Linked DNA regions of Idiomarina loihiensis L2TR. The protein of the gene in region 1 binds, or shares a complex with, the protein of each later gene. Links are inferred from orthologs where the notes say so. Each region holds a gene or a part of one and is shown on either strand. Other genes may lie near its edges. The genes, in order: prc and nlpI.

Region 1 (7,655 bases):
GGTTTGCGGGTTGCTGCCAAGTATAGCAACACCGCCAGAGGAACCAGCATTTCCCAGCCAACGTTAAAGGTTGCGCTTAATTGCTCCTGCATCAGTTCCAGACGCTGTAAACTAACGTTGGTATCGGTGTTAAGACCAAGAATTAAGAACAAGGCTATCGAGATAGCAAAAGCAGGTCCTGCGGTATACCCCATATAACGGATGTGAGCGAACAGTTCTGTTCCTGCGACGGCTGGTGCCAAGTTGGTGGTATCAGACAAAGGTGACATTTTATCACCAAAGTACGCTCCCGAAACTATTGCACCAGCAGCGATACCTGGCTCTAAGCCCATACCGGAAGCTACTCCCATTAATGCTACACCAATGGTCGCTGCGGTTGTCCAGGAACTTCCGATAGATAGCGCTACTACACCACAAATAATACAACTTGCCGCATAGAATAAGCTTGGGTTTAGCAGTTCCAGACCAAAGTAAATTAATGTTGGAACGGTACCTGACAACAACCAGGTACCAATTAACGAACCGACAGCAAGAATGATTAACATTGCGCCCAGGGCTACAGAAATCCCCTCGGTTATGCCCTCTTCTATTTGTTGCCAGCTAAAGCCGTTTTTAAAACCTATGATGACAGCAATACCGGCCGCCACTAACAAGGCTATCTGATTGGGTCCATAAGAAGAGTCTTCGCCAAATAAATAAACCGACGAGGACAACATTCCGATTAGCGCAAGTAAAGGAATCAGCGCCTGTAATAAACTGGGTGCTTTTGTTTTATGACTCATTAATTATTCAACCTAAAGTTTTATAAAGCCGATCAGCTGTAAAAAAATAATAATGATAGCGACTGGAGAAATATATTTAACGCACAGTAGCCAGACATCGAAAATGCCCTTTTTTGTATCCAGTTCGTCTTTCGTGAACTCCGAACGCATTACCCAGCCCGCTAATAGCGCGAGCAGAAGGCCGCCTAGCGGGAGCAGTAAGCTCGACGTTAAAACGTCAATAATATCAAAGAGTGATTCAATTGGCTTACCTAACCACTCGGAGTCTAACTGAGCCCAGCCGGAGCCGGCAAACGAATGGATAGTCAACTGTCCCAGAAGCCATAGCACTCCGCCAGAAACTAAGGTTGCCGGCCAACGGCTTAAGGAAAATTTTTCTGAAACAAAGGCAACCGATGATTCAATCATGGCGATAGCGGAAGTAAACGCCGCAATAACCAGCATAATGAAGAATACGGTTCCAACAAAGCCTCCGGCAGGCATTTCACTGAAAGCTAAAGGCAAGGTAGTAAAGATAAGACCCGGGCCTTCACTTGGCGTTAAACCATAACCGAACACCAGAGGAAATATTGCCAGCCCCGCTAACAGCGCGACAAAGGTATCAATAACAGCAATCCATACACTGGTTTGTACTATAGAGGTTTCTCGCGGTAAGTAAGCGCCGTACATAATCACAACGCCAGAAGCTAGCCCCAAAGTGAAAAAAGAGTGGCCTAGCGCGACCATTACGCCGTTAACTGTCAACTTGCTGAAATCAGGTTCAAACATAAAGCTAACAGCCGAGGAAAAATCACCGATGCTGCCAGAATAAACAGCAATGCAAACCAGCAACACAATCATGCAGGGAAGTAAGAAGCGTACTGACCTTTCCAGACCATTTTTAACCCCGTTGCCAACCACTAGAATGGTAGCGATAACAACCAAGCTGTGCCAGATCATCAATTCTCCGGGCGACGCCTGCAGTGCGTCAAAAGTTTTACCTATGTCCTCGGCAGAAGCTTTGGTAAACACTCCTTGCGCGGCTTTAAAGACATAAGCCAGCGCCCAGCCGGCTATAACCGCATAGAAACTTAACACCAGATAACCGGTCAACATTCCCAGCCAACCTGCAACTTGCCATGCGGGATGCTTACCCGACTCTAATGCGACCGATTTGGCTGCATAGCCTGGTGAGTGTCGGCCACGGCGACCAATAATCACCTCGGCCATCATAATTGGAATGCCAATGGCTAAAATACAAAGCAGGTACACCAGAACAAAGGCACCGCCTCCGTTCTCGCCCATCACGTAGGGAAACTTCCAAATATTGCCTAAACCAACAGCTGCTGCTGAAGAGGCCAGTATAAAACTTAACCGACTTGACCATCGGCTTGATATCGCCTGATTATTTGTTGTCATTATTATTAATCGTTTGTGTTCAGTAACGCGCTATATGACCACAAAACTGGGGTCTATGACAAGCGCACAAAAAAATACCGCCGTAAAGGCGGTATTTTTAAAAGGTCAATTTAATTCGAGGCAAGTTGATTTTTATCAATGAAATCAAATGCAACCAAAGCGGCTTGATCGAGGAAGGGATCTACCTCGGTAAATTCATCGGGAGCGTCTTCAACGTTCTCGATTGGCTCTTTTCCCGCACGTTTCAGGCGTTCGTTAACTCGCTCAAGTTGCTTAGCTTTTTGCTGCTCTTGTTTCTTTTCACGCTCAGTTAACACCAAGCTGACCCATGTTTTATCTTTCTCTTCTCTATAACGTTCTATTTCTTCAAATATGTAAGAAAATTCTGGGTCATCTTCAATTCTCTGATTTAACTGCTGTTGCAAATCTTTTACTTCAGCACTGTTAATTTCACCAACGGGACTATAACTCGCCTTATCTATTTTATCCCAGGGTAACGCGTTGTCTTCTTTGCTTTCACCCCAGTCTGAAGCTTCAACAAACGAAGGGAAAACAACGTCTGGCTGAACACCTCTTAACTGTGTACTGCCACCATCTATGCGGTAGAATTTCGCAATGGTATATTGAACGCTGCCTAGTGGCTTATCGTAGAAATCGAAGCGCCGGGCAAGTCCTCGATGTTGTTGCACAGTACCTTTCCCAAAGGTATTTTCACCTATTATTAAGGCACGTTCATAATCCTGCATGGCCGCGGCAAAAATTTCAGACGCTGAAGCACTGTAACGGTCAACCATAACGAACAATGGCCCGTCATAGTAGGTTTTACCGTCTTTGTCTTCACTGACATCGACACGCCCGCGCCCGTCACTCACCTGAACTACTGGGCCTTTATCAATAAATAGTCCGCTCAAACCAATAGCTTCGGTTAAAGCACCGCCACCATTACCGCGCAAATCAATCACTAAGCCTTCTACTTTCTGGCTTTCTAAATCCTCAATCAGCTTTTTGACATCAGCTGTTAGGTTATTGTAGAACCCAGGAATTTCGATAACACCAAGACGACGCCCTTTATAAGGCCCCTCTTCGAACTCTTTGACTTCGGCTTTTGCTGCACGATCCTCCAGTTTGACCTTGTCGCGGACAATTTCAACTTCACTTGGAGTGCCGCCGGCACCTTGGCTGGCTTTTAAAACCTGCAAACGGACGGTTGTTCCTTTGGGTCCTTTAATTAACTCAACGACATCGTCCAGACGCATGCCAATGATGTCAACAAACTCCTCTTCATCCTCGCCGGAGCCTTGGCCTACAGCTATGATCTTATCTTCTGGAGAAAGCTCATCGGTTTTATCCGCAGGACCGCCTGGGACTAAACTGCGAATTATTGTGTAATCGTATTCTGACTGAAGTACTGCGCCAATTCCTTCCAGTTCGAGATTCATATTTTGCTGAAATCGCTCTGAGTTGGAAGGCGATAGGTAACTTGTATGCGGCTCAACTGAACGGGCAAACGCGTTCATAACGGTTTGAAAAACATCTTCGCTTTTCGATTTTGTCAGTCGATTTAATGCACTGTTATAACGCTTGCCGAGTGTCTCAACTATCTCTGGCCACTCTTTACCGGCCAGTTTCAAATTAAGCGCATCGTATTTAACACGGTTTTGCCAAAGCTCGTCCAACTCTTCTTTGGACTCCGCCCAATCAGCATCTTCACGATCGTAGTAGTACTTGTCACCCTCAACCGAAAAATCCATGGGCTTGTCTTCATCCAATATAGAAAGCGCATACTCGTAACGCTGAAAACGTCGCTCAAGACTTTTCTGATAAATGTCGTAAGCAACATCAAGCTCCCCCCGTTTCAGCATGTCATCAAACAAATGACGATACTCCTGGGCGGCTTCTATATCCTCTTTCAGAAGAAACATTTTGCTGTAATCCAGCAAGTCAAAGTAGCGCTCATGAATTTGCTCAGATAACTCGTTATCCAGCGTCAAACTACTGAAATGATAACGGGTAAAATAGGACGCAATACGCTCACTGGCTGTATCATGCTGAGCTTCCTGCTCTAACTCTGGTAATTCACTGATCTTGTGCTCTGGCGGTATGGCAACCGCAACAGGAACAACACACATCAGTGCCAATGCACATTTCTTTACAGCCCAGTGTTTCATTGACTACTCCTAAGCGCGCAGAAAAATCTTATCTGCTTTTACTTTCATAATTAAACCGTTTTGCAACTGAACTTGAACGTCGTCCTTGTCCAGCTCTAAAACTGTTGCTGACATGGGGGTGTTCCCCGCTTTTACCTGAACCTGTTGACCAACAGAAAGCTTGTTGAGTTCCACATCAGCCAATTTAACTTTTGGTTTGGCCGGTTTTTTTGCGGTTTTCGGTTTAGCTTTTGCTGTATTTTCAGGTTTATCTTTAGCCGGAGCTTTTTTAGCGGCAGCCTTGTTGGTTGCTTTGTTTTTCTCTGCAACTTTAGCTTTAGATTCTTTTAAAGTCTCTTGTGCATGCTGCTGATGTTCTTCTGTAACAGCTTCTACCTGCTCGCCGTCTAAATTCACTCGCTGAGCACCCGTTTTAACGCTGTATAGATACCGCCAGCTATTGGTGTAATGGCGCAGAGCCGTTCTTAAACGTGTTTTACTTACTTTGTCATCGTCCTCAAGGCGTTTCGCCAAATCCTCAAAAATACCAATTTTTAAAGGTTTGGCATCGCCTTTAATAGTAAAACAGTCTGGAAACTGTTCGGCTAAATAGGCAATGACATCTTTACTTTTCGTCAGCTTTTCAGGTTCACTCATTCCATTCTTCTTCCTGTTCGCGGACAACTTTCATTAAGTTTCGAACATAGTCGTCCATTTCATCAAATGACAAATCTAGCAATGCAGGCTCTTCAATCCAGTCGTACAAAGTACGGCGAACCATTTCTTCAAGCTGCTCTGTTGTATCGTCATCCTCTCGTAATGCATTAATAAGATGCAGCATTTCATTTATTTTATCAGCGGCTTCTTCTTCATGCTCTTCAAAGAAAATAACATCTTGTTTGGTTACTAAATAACTGTGAATATCGAATTCAACAAACATATTATGACTGCAACCCTTGCCAATTCAGAGTTTGGCAGTAGTCAGCAATAGCCTGAATGGCTTTTGCGTCTTCTTCACTAAAGCGCCCCACCGACGGGCTATCGACATCCAGTACCGCAACGGTTTTACCATTAACGACTATAGGTGCAACAACTTCACTGTTTGATGCTGAGTCACAAGCTATATGCCCGGCAAATTGGTGAACATCTTCAACTCTCTGGCAGGTTTGGGTTTCTGCAGCAACGCCGCAAACGCCCTTGCCAAAAGGAATACGAACACAAGCGACGCGGCCCTGAAAAGGACCTAACACCAACTCGTTATCGGAACGGGTAAGGTAGAAACCTAGCCAGTTAATGTCTTCAATGTGCTCATAGAGTAGCGCAGAGATATTCGCAAGATTTGCAATTAAATCGGGCTCACCTTCTGTTAAGGCCCGGCTTTGGGCTAATAAGTCAGAATACAGCTGAGAGCTCATAATTCGCCTTCTTGTTGGTCGAGTTTGAAACGAGCAATTTGTTCGCCAGAGTCAGTTTTGAACTCCTCTTTTAATTGCCGTTTGGTTTTCGTAATTATTTCGCCGTTAGCACCAATAGTAAAAGCTTCCTCTGTGCTGGCATATCTAGCCTGATAAGCCATAACCAATTGAATGGAGTTTTCACGTTGCTCATCAGTTAAACGATTACCATCTGGCCATTTACCGGTTTCAACCGCCTGAACCAGACGCTCGTAAATGTCCTGATTCATACTTTTAATTAAATCGTCGAATTGCATAGTTTACCGCTTTTTCTTTTTTAAAAAGACAAGCTGCACGCGGTTGATTATAAACCAAACTAATCCCCCGACCATTAAGCCAACGGCAACGCTGTATTGCCAAGTTTTTGGCATGGGTTGCTGAAGGAATAAATAAGTAAAAGCGGCTATCGATATCAGTAAGGCGAGCATTGAACGGGAAACCAGCTTATCGGATTTTTCCTGCTTTATCCGTATGGCTTCACGCTCTATATCATCTTTAGACTGACCAGCCAGAACAAACTGGCAATGCGGGCACTCTTTTACTTTGCTTGAAATTCGCTTATTACACGAAGGACATTGTGTTAACGCCATAAACTACCTATCTCTTATGTAGTCCTTGCAATATAAGGCTTTTGCTCTCAATTTCAAGCATTGCGAGGGAATAAAAAATAAAACGGCCAACTTTAAGTTGACCGTTTTGCTTTAATTGATGCTTATTCTATTACTTTTTCTTGTCGGCATCACCAAAGTCTTTCCAATAAGACTTAACCGTTGATTTCATTTCCCGGTGCAGCAAAATCATACCTAGTAAGTTAGGTAATGTCATTAAGACAATAGCGACAGCAGAAGCTGTCCAAACTAAGGTGGTATCTGCAAATGACGCCCAGAAAAAGCCTGCGACATAAAGTATACGGTAAGGCATAACACCCTTTTGGCCGACCAGATAAACAACCGCCCTGTCACCGTAATAAGACCAGGCAATAGCCGTTGAAAAGGCAAACATCAATAAGGTAATAGGAATAATGTACTGCCCATAGTCTCCGAAATACCCATTAGCAAAAGCCAGTGAGGTTAGAGCTGCGGAATGCACTAGTGATTTTCCGACAACTTCGATGTCTTCTTTAATCAAGTTGCCATTTTCAATTTTCACCTGACCATTGTAAGCATCTTCTCCGGCAATAATGAAACGCACGTCTTCAGCAACCGAGCGCGCATGCAAAATAGTGATTTCACCATCAGTCTGCGCCTTACCATCAACAACATTCAGCGTACCCGAATAGCGTTTGATTTCAGTGTCGTCGTAGTCGTTCAGGTATCTGTAAAGCTCCTGGCGATCTTCTTTGTCAACGTCATTGTACTCACCAACAACGAAGTCCAGATCGCTTCTGGCAAAGTTATTTTCAAACTTCTCAGTCCAAACTCCGGAAGACAGAATAACCAGACCGGTTAAGGTACAGATTAGGATGGTATCCAGGAAAGGCTCAAGAATTGAAACCAAACCTTCAGCAACAGGATCTTTGGCTTTAGCTGATGCGTGTGCAATTGGAGCAGAACCCTGGCCCGCTTCGTTCGAGAATAAGCCACGGTTTACACCACGGTTAAACGCATAGGCGAAGCTGGCGCCAAGGAAGCCGCCTGCCGCCGCTGAACCGGTGAAAGCGTCAGTGAAAATAGAAACGAAAGATGAGCCTATATTATCGATATTGAAGAAAATAACGCTCAAAGAACCAATGACATAAACAATTCCCATAATAGGAACAATTTTCGAGGTAACCGCTGCTATTCGCTTGATGCCACCAATAATGACCATTGCCAGTAAAATAGAGAGGATAGCCCCTGTCCAGACCGGATCAATTGAGAAAGTCTGTTCCATTG
Region 2 (7,529 bases), 350 kb from region 1 along the record:
TAGCGGGTATTGCTATGGGCTTGGTTAAAGAAGGCGACAAGCATGTTGTTCTGTCTGATATTCTTGGTGATGAAGATCACTTAGGTGATATGGACTTTAAAGTAGCGGGTAACACTGATGGTATTACTGCGCTGCAAATGGACATTAAAATTGACGGCATTACTCGCGACATCATGGAAAGTGCCTTAGCGCAGGCTAAATCAGCTCGCTTACACATTCTGAAAGTGATGGACGAAGCTATTGGCGGTCACCGTGAAGAACTGTCTACTTATGCACCTCGCTTTACCACCATCAAAATTGATCAGGACAAGATCAAAGACGTTATCGGTAAAGGCGGAGCGGTTATTCGCGAGCTGACTGAGTCAACTAATACCAACATTGAGATTGGTGATGATGGTACTATCAAAGTTGCAGCCAGCGACCAGGCTGATGCTGACGCCGCTATTGAGAAAATCAAACAGCTAACGGCTAACGTTGAAGTTGGCAAAATTTACCAGGGTAAAGTAGCACGTATCGTAGACTTTGGTGCCTTTGTTACTGTTCTGCCCGGTAAAGATGGCTTAGTTCACATTTCTCAAATTGCAGAAGAACGTGTTAACGACGTAAATGAATACCTGAAAGTTGGTGATGTTGTTCCGGTTAAAGTACTGGAAATTGACCGTCAGGGTCGCGTACGTTTAAGCATGAAAGAAGCGGCTGAGAAAAAAGAAGAACCAGCACCTGAAGCGCCGGCAGAGCCAGCAGCTGAAGAAGAAAACAAAAGCGAAGAGTAATCGTAAAGATTTTCTCAGCTTTGTTAAAAACCCCGTGTGAACGGGGTTTTTTTATATCTGCTTTTTGCCTGAATGGCGTTGAGTGTGCTGTAATAGGGGCGAATGTATATTTAAGGATAAAATTATGCAAGAGCGCAGAAGTGTTAGGTTCATGGGAGCTTTGTTGTTATTAGGCGTCATGACGGGGTGTGCCTCGCAAAGTTCATTTAATCAGTTACCTGATACCGTGGTACTTGCAGAGCCTGAAAGCGCAGAGTTTCGTTATGAGATTGAGCTGGCACGCATAGGGCAGATGCTAAGAGAAAATTTAACTGAGGAACAGCGCGGAGAGCTATATTACCGCCGCGGTGCGTTATACGACGCCGTTGGCTTGAGAACTCTTGCGAGAATGGATTTTACCCGAGCTTTAGAATATAACCCGAGGTTGGCCGATGCGTATAATTTCTTAGGTATTCAATATACGCAACTAGAGGAGTTTGATTACGCTTATGAGGCTTTTGATTCAGCAATTGAACTCAACCCTGAGCACCGTTATGCCTATTTGAACCGGGGTATAGCCGAGTATTATGATGCCAGAACGAAACTTTCTCAGGAAGACTTAAAATACCATCTGGAAAGAGAACCCGATGATCCTTACCGCGTTATTTGGCTGTTTCTCGCCGAACATGAAAATGATGCCGCGTTGGCACAAAAAAGCCTTGAGCAAAACGCTGAGAAACTGAGTAAATCCGACTGGGGGTATCAGATTGTACAACTGTATGCAGGCAAACTTTCTGAAGAAGCGTTTTTACAACGTATGACCCGTAACTTAGGGGAATCGGAAAAGCTGACTGAACGTTTGTGTGAAGCCTATTTTTATCTTGGCAAGTACATGCAAATGGAAGGAGAGCAATTGCAGGCTGTTAACTACTTTAAATTGGCTTTAATGACCAATGTATATGGTTTTGTTGAACACCGATATGCGTCAGTTGAGCTAAACCGTATTCGTGAATCCTTACTCAGTCGCTAAAGAGAAAAGGAGTGAAAACCAGACTCTTAATTGTGTTGTTTCTGCTGGCTTTAACTGGATGGTCTCATCAGGTTTATAACCAACAGCAAGAGCGCAGCAGTCTCGCGCATCAGGGCAATGCCAAGGCACAACATCAACTGGCGAATCACCACTGGGCACTGAATAATCGTACCGCTGCTTATTATTGGTGGCAGCGGTCGGCAAAGCAGCATTACTTTCCAGCCATAGAAAGTTTAATTAACGAATTTCCAGCGACAAGTGACGCTTGGCTTGCTCTGGCTGCTGATGCTGGCGACCCTGTGGCTCAAAGGCAGGTGGCTACCGCTGAGCTAGCCGATCAGAACATTTCTATGCACGAATGGGTGCATCGCTGGGTAAACTCGAAAGACTCCTGGTTACAGAGTCAGTTTGGACTGATTGAACGCTATAAGCCTAGCGCGCAATGCAATATGGAAATCAATGTTGTTGCTGCTGACTCTGGCGAAAAGCGACGCTATCTTAACTTTTTGTCCGCGGTAAAAAATACACCTTTTGATACTCAGAATTGGTGCGTTAGCTTTACTTTGGACGAAAACTTATCTTGTGTAACCGATACACAGAGAAAACGGGCAAATTGTCATTTTGAAAAAAGTTTTGATAGGCAGGTAATATTAGCCGAAGAAGGCATTGCCAGTGCCAATAGTCAGACACTGACTTTAACGGCTGACAGTTCAGAAGCGGTTATTCAACATGAGCTAGGACACTGGATGGGGTTCGCTGATGAATACGAAATGTCAGACGCACTTGCTCAAAATTTCTGTTATGGCTACTACGACCATGACAGCTTGAATATTATTGTGACAGAAGCTCATAACGAGTATTCGGCACGGAAAATTAAAGCGATTTATAAAAGGCTACCGTGGAAAGATGAACTGAGTTCCTGGCAAGATATTGCGATTAAGAAGCAAGGGAAGTGGCGTTTAGGGAGCTCTGGGGAAGCCGTTGTCGGCCTTTTTAAAGCGGATACCTGTAACGCTATAGATGACAGACAAGCATGGCGCCCTGTTAATACTAGAACCGCTATGGAGCGTCACGACACCAAACTATGGCCAGAACTCTACTTAAGATTGCTGGAGCAAAAAACTAACGCTTTTGATTTAGACGCTAATAGCGACTTGCGCCAGAATTAGCACTGGGCAGAGTGTTGCCAGAAACCAAATAAGTGAACGAAGTTTGTCATAGTTGCTTAAATAAGCAATGTGATAGAGCACTCTAAGTACAATAAAAGAAATGCTTAAAAATTCAATTCGGTCGGTGATCTGAGAAGTTGCTAGGGCTGCCAATACTGCTGCGGCAAATAATGGGAAAGCTTCATAGGCATTATAGTGACCGGCAACGGCCCGGGCTCCACGCCCAAGTAACCGTTGCTGTTGAGCTCTGGGGTGTTTATTGTCATAACCGTTATCGCGGTTCTGAAAGTAAACCACAGGTGCCTTAGCCAAAATTGGCAAGACTCCGGCAATGAGTAAACACCACAATAAAAGGCTCACGGTCACTATTCCTTAATTAACGTACGGTTTCGCCTGCTGCCTGTAAATCAGCATGATAAGACGAGCGTACGAGTGGCCCACTGGCAATGTGGCTAAAGCCCATTTCAACACCAGCAACACGCAGCTCTTCAAACTCGTCGGGGTGCACGTAGCGTGCTACCGGAATATGGTGGCGGCTAGGCTGCAAATACTGTCCGATAGTCAACATGTCGACATCGTGCGCACGAAGATCTTTCATGACTTCCAGTATTTCTTCTTTGGTTTCGCCAAGGCCGACCATAAGTCCCGACTTAGTCCGGATATCCGGCCGAACTTCTTTGTATTTTTGCAGCAAGTCTAAAGACCACTGGTAATTTGCACCAGGACGAGCTGCCTTATACAGGCGTGGCACGGTCTCAAGGTTGTGGTTAAATACGTCAGGCGCCTCGCCTTTGAGAATATCGATCGCAACCTGCATACGACCACGAAAATCCGGTACCAGCACTTCTACCTGAATGTTGTTCTCACTGTGCTCACGAATTTCACGAATACAGTCCGCAAAGTGCTGAGCACCGCCGTCGCGTAAATCATCACGGTCAACCGATGTAATTACGACATACTTCACTTTCATGTCGCGGATGGTTTTGCCCAGCTTTTCAGCTTCTTCCGGATCGGGAGGAAGAGGGCGACCGTGAGCAACGTCACAGAATGGGCAACGACGTGTACAAATGTCGCCCAGGATCATAAAACTGGCTGTACCGTGATTAAAACATTCCGGTAAATTTGGACAGGATGCTTCCTCACAAACAGAGTGCAAACCATGGCTGCGCATTGCTTGCTTAATTTCATCAATACGCTCAGTTGAAGAAGGTAACTTCACCTTCAGCCACGACGGCTTACGCAACATCTGATCGCGTTCGGTGGGAATAATTTGTACTGGTATCAGTGCCATTTTATCGGCGTCACGCATTTTGACACCAGGTTCAACTCTAACTGGCTTTGACATAATCTTGAGCGAGTCCCGTTTGTTGAAGAATGTTGCTGTAGGAAAGAGAGCTGGTAAAGTGTTTTATCACTGCATCAGCCGCTTCACTAAAGCTATCAGGACCATTGAGATCCTTAGTTTGAATCATTTTTATGCCCGAAAGACCACAAGGGTTTATTCGGGAAAAAGGTTCCATATCCATATTGACGTTCAAGGCCAATCCGTGGAAAGAACAGCCTTTACGAATACGCAGTCCCAGAGAGCAAATTTTATCTGTATCGACATAAACTCCAGGAGCGTCTCGACGCGCTTTGGCATCAATTTCGTAGTCGGAAAGGGTTTCAATGACGGTGTTTTCAATGTGGTTAACGAGTTGACGGACACCATAATTAAGACGACGGATATTAAGAAGGAAATAAATAACGAGCTGACCCGGACCGTGATAGGTAACCTGTCCGCCTCTGTCGACCTGGATAACCGGAATATCACCCGGAGCGAGAATATGCTCAGCTTTTCCCGCCTGTCCTTGAGTGAATACGGGATCGTGCTCGACCACCCACAGCTCGTCGGCAGTATGTTCGTCGCGTTGGTCAGTGAATTCTTGCATAGCATGCCATACGGGTTCGTATGGCTGCCTGCCCAATTCACGGATAATTAGGGTATCGTTCATGCCGCCATTATAACGTTTGTCAGCAACAACGGCTAGTCCTGCCGCTACAGAACGTAGCGAACGTCCTCGATATCTGAGAGTGAACGATACAATATTTCGATATGCTGCTGGCTTTCGACACGCACAGCAACAGAAATTGAGTGGTAGTTGCCTTTGCTGCTGGGCTTTACGGAAGGACTGTAGTCGCCCGGAGCATGCTCTTGTAAAACTTCCACAACCTGATCAGGAAGGCTGTCACTAGCAACCCCCATCACTTTAAAAGTAAAGTGACAGGGGAAATCGACCAGTTCGTCAAAACGAGTTTTTTGCATCTATCTAAACCTTTATTCTTCAGTAAACTGCTGTTTTATATAGTCCATCATCTTCTTGAAGAATCCACCTTCTTCGACAGCTTGTAAGGTTACCAGCGGAAATGAAGCTACATCTTCGCCATTTAGCTGAAGGTAAACTGTGCCTACATGCTGACCTTTGGAAAGCGGTGCCTGTAGCTGCTCATCAAGCTCAAAGTTAGCTTTTAATTTATCACGTTGACCTTTAGGTAAGGTGATAACGACATCTTCACTAATACCCAGCTCGACTTCATCTAAATCTCCACCCCAAATACGTTGGGAAATGAAGCTTTCGCCGGCAGAATATGCTTTTACGGTTTCGAAATAACGGAATCCGTAGTTAAGCAGTTTTTTGCTTTCAACTTTACGCGCTTGTTCACTGTTAGTTCCCATAACCACAGCAATTAATCGGGTTCCGTCTTCAACGGCGGAAGAAACCAAGCTATAACCCGCTTCATTAGTATGGCCGGTTTTAATGCCATCGACGTTCAAGCTCCGATCCCATAGCAATGAGTTGCGATTGTATTGCTTAATATTATTGTAGGTAAAAGACTTTTCTGAGTAGAGTTTATATTCGTCAGGAGTCTCATTTATTAAAGCACTTGCTAACGTGGCCATATCACGGGCGGAGACGTATTGCTCAGAATCAGGCAGCCCGTGACTGTTCGCAAAGTGACTGTCCTTCATGCCTATTTGTTCAGCATAATTATTCATTAACCCAGCGAAAGCGTCTTCGCTTCCCGCAATATGTTCAGCCATTGCAACACAGGCGTCGTTACCAGAGGAAATAATGATGCCACGGTTTAACTCTTTAACACTGACCTCTTTGCCAACTTCGATAAACATTTTGGATGACTCAGGGAAGTTTTTGGCCCAGGCATTTTCGCTTACAGTAACAATATCCTTCTCGCTAATGCGGCCAGCTAGCATTTCTTTACCAATAATATAGCTGGTCATCATTTTGGTCAGGCTGGCCGGGGGCAGGCTTTCACGGGAATTATTTTCTGCTAACACTTTGCCAGTAGTGTGATCGATAAGAATATAGGCTTTCGCATTAACCGACGGCGCATCGGGAACTAATGACTGAGCGGCGAAGCTTGCTGAGCTGAATAATAGGGTTACGGCAGTAAAAAGGTGACAAATTTTTTTCATTGGGATTATCTTTATCTTATCGGTCAAAAAGTGAATCAAATGCGTAAAGAGGCCGAATTATATCAGTTTTGTTGCACAGCGTCAGGAGTATCCGTCTGACTTTGCGCCGCCTTTACGCGAAAAGCTTGAGGGTATCCGGAAGATCGTATTTGCTCGAGTAAATCGTAGCTTTTCTGTTCTGAAACCGGACCCAGCATTAATTTATGTAGACCATCCGTTTTCTCTGTAGTTGCAATTTCCTGGAACTTGGGCGGCAGGTTGCGTTTTAACTGCGATAAACGGTTAATATCTGATGAAGCCACCAATTGAATATGATAATTCGATTGGCTTCCCGGGGCAGACTGATCTTCGACTCGCATTGGCGTTTTTAAATTAATGGCTTCAACTCTAACCGGGGCTGTACCACTATCCAACATACCCAACTTATAAGCCGCCGCAAATGACAAGTCGATAATACGTTCAGGATGGAATGGCCCGCGATCATTTACTCTAACAGTGACGGTACGGTCGTTGTTCAAGTTAGTGACTTTTACATAAGTAGGCAGAGGTAACCGGGTATGAGCCGCTGACATACTGTACATATCATAATATTCACCATTCGAAGTCAGATGCCCATGAAATTTATTTCCATACCAGGAGGCATAACCTTCCTCGACATACCCTACCGCACTGTCCATTACCTCATAATTATTGCCTAAGACCCGATAGTCCCGATTCCCCTGAGGACTGATAGGCTCATGTACGGGAACGGCACTGCGTAACTCCGACTCAGTAGGTAAACGAGTCGGAGCACTGTCTTCATGCTGAGAGTATCGGCCGGAGGGACCGCTGGAGCAACTACTGAGCAAAAACACGCTCAGCATTAAGGTGGATAAATTACTGCACTTCATTTTTCAGTTGCTCGCTAAACTGGTAGACAGCCATCGCGTAAAGTGGACTGTGGTTATACCGGGTAATCACATAGAAGTTGTCGTATCCCAGCCAGTATTCATGAGCGTTTTCTGTTTCAAACTCAAATACTCTGACCTCGGTACCATTATTAACCGCCTTATGCTGCGGAAGTTCATAGCCTTTACGCTTAATTTCGGAACGCGTGGTATTGG

The links.
Region 2: the proteins of prc (region 1) and nlpI are in contact, whole or in part, in a solved structure (PDB 5WQL), measured with the Escherichia coli proteins. The link is inferred for Idiomarina loihiensis L2TR from one-to-one orthologs.

What each region holds. Positions count from the first base shown.
Region 1 is NC_006512.1:1,358,961-1,366,615, reverse strand. The notes cover bases 1,820-4,784. They hold prc (carboxy terminal-processing peptidase), read right to left. Parts: upstream 4,349-4,784; coding sequence 2,291-4,348; downstream 1,820-2,290. Other genes in these bases: proQ (RNA chaperone ProQ), read right to left, coding at 4,358-4,784; IL_RS06550 (sodium-dependent transporter), read right to left, coding at 1,820-2,180. In the rest of the region: Na+/H+ antiporter NhaC, read right to left, coding at 1-782; more of IL_RS06550, read right to left, coding at 795-1,819; more of proQ, read right to left, coding at 4,785-4,984; IL_RS06535 (hypothetical protein), read right to left, coding at 4,977-5,267; IL_RS06530 (GAF domain-containing protein), read right to left, coding at 5,269-5,742; IL_RS06525 (YeaC family protein), read right to left, coding at 5,739-6,038; IL_RS06520 (Zn-ribbon protein), read right to left, coding at 6,042-6,371; IL_RS06515 (alanine/glycine:cation symporter family protein), read right to left, coding at 6,502-7,655. UniProt on the Escherichia coli protein: Involved in the cleavage of a C-terminal peptide of 11 residues from the precursor form of penicillin-binding protein 3 (PBP3). May be involved in protection of the bacterium from thermal and osmotic stresses.
Region 2 is NC_006512.1:1,010,419-1,017,947, reverse strand. Bases 1-2,839 are described here. They hold nlpI (lipoprotein NlpI), read left to right. Parts: upstream 1-897; coding sequence 898-1,782; downstream 1,783-2,839. Other genes in these bases: IL_RS04910 (hypothetical protein), read left to right, coding at 1,794-2,839; pnp (polyribonucleotide nucleotidyltransferase), read left to right, coding at 1-773. In the rest of the region: more of IL_RS04910, read left to right, coding at 2,840-2,951; IL_RS04905 (MAPEG family protein), read right to left, coding at 2,919-3,311; lipA (lipoyl synthase), read right to left, coding at 3,328-4,296; lipoyl(octanoyl) transferase LipB, read right to left, coding at 4,280-4,945; DUF493 family protein YbeD, read right to left, coding at 4,990-5,256; IL_RS04885 (D-alanyl-D-alanine carboxypeptidase family protein), read right to left, coding at 5,269-6,426; IL_RS04880 (septal ring lytic transglycosylase RlpA family protein), read right to left, coding at 6,489-7,316; mltB (lytic murein transglycosylase B), read right to left, coding at 7,303-7,529. UniProt on the Escherichia coli protein: May be involved in cell division. May play a role in bacterial septation or regulation of cell wall degradation during cell division. Negatively controls the production of extracellular DNA (eDNA).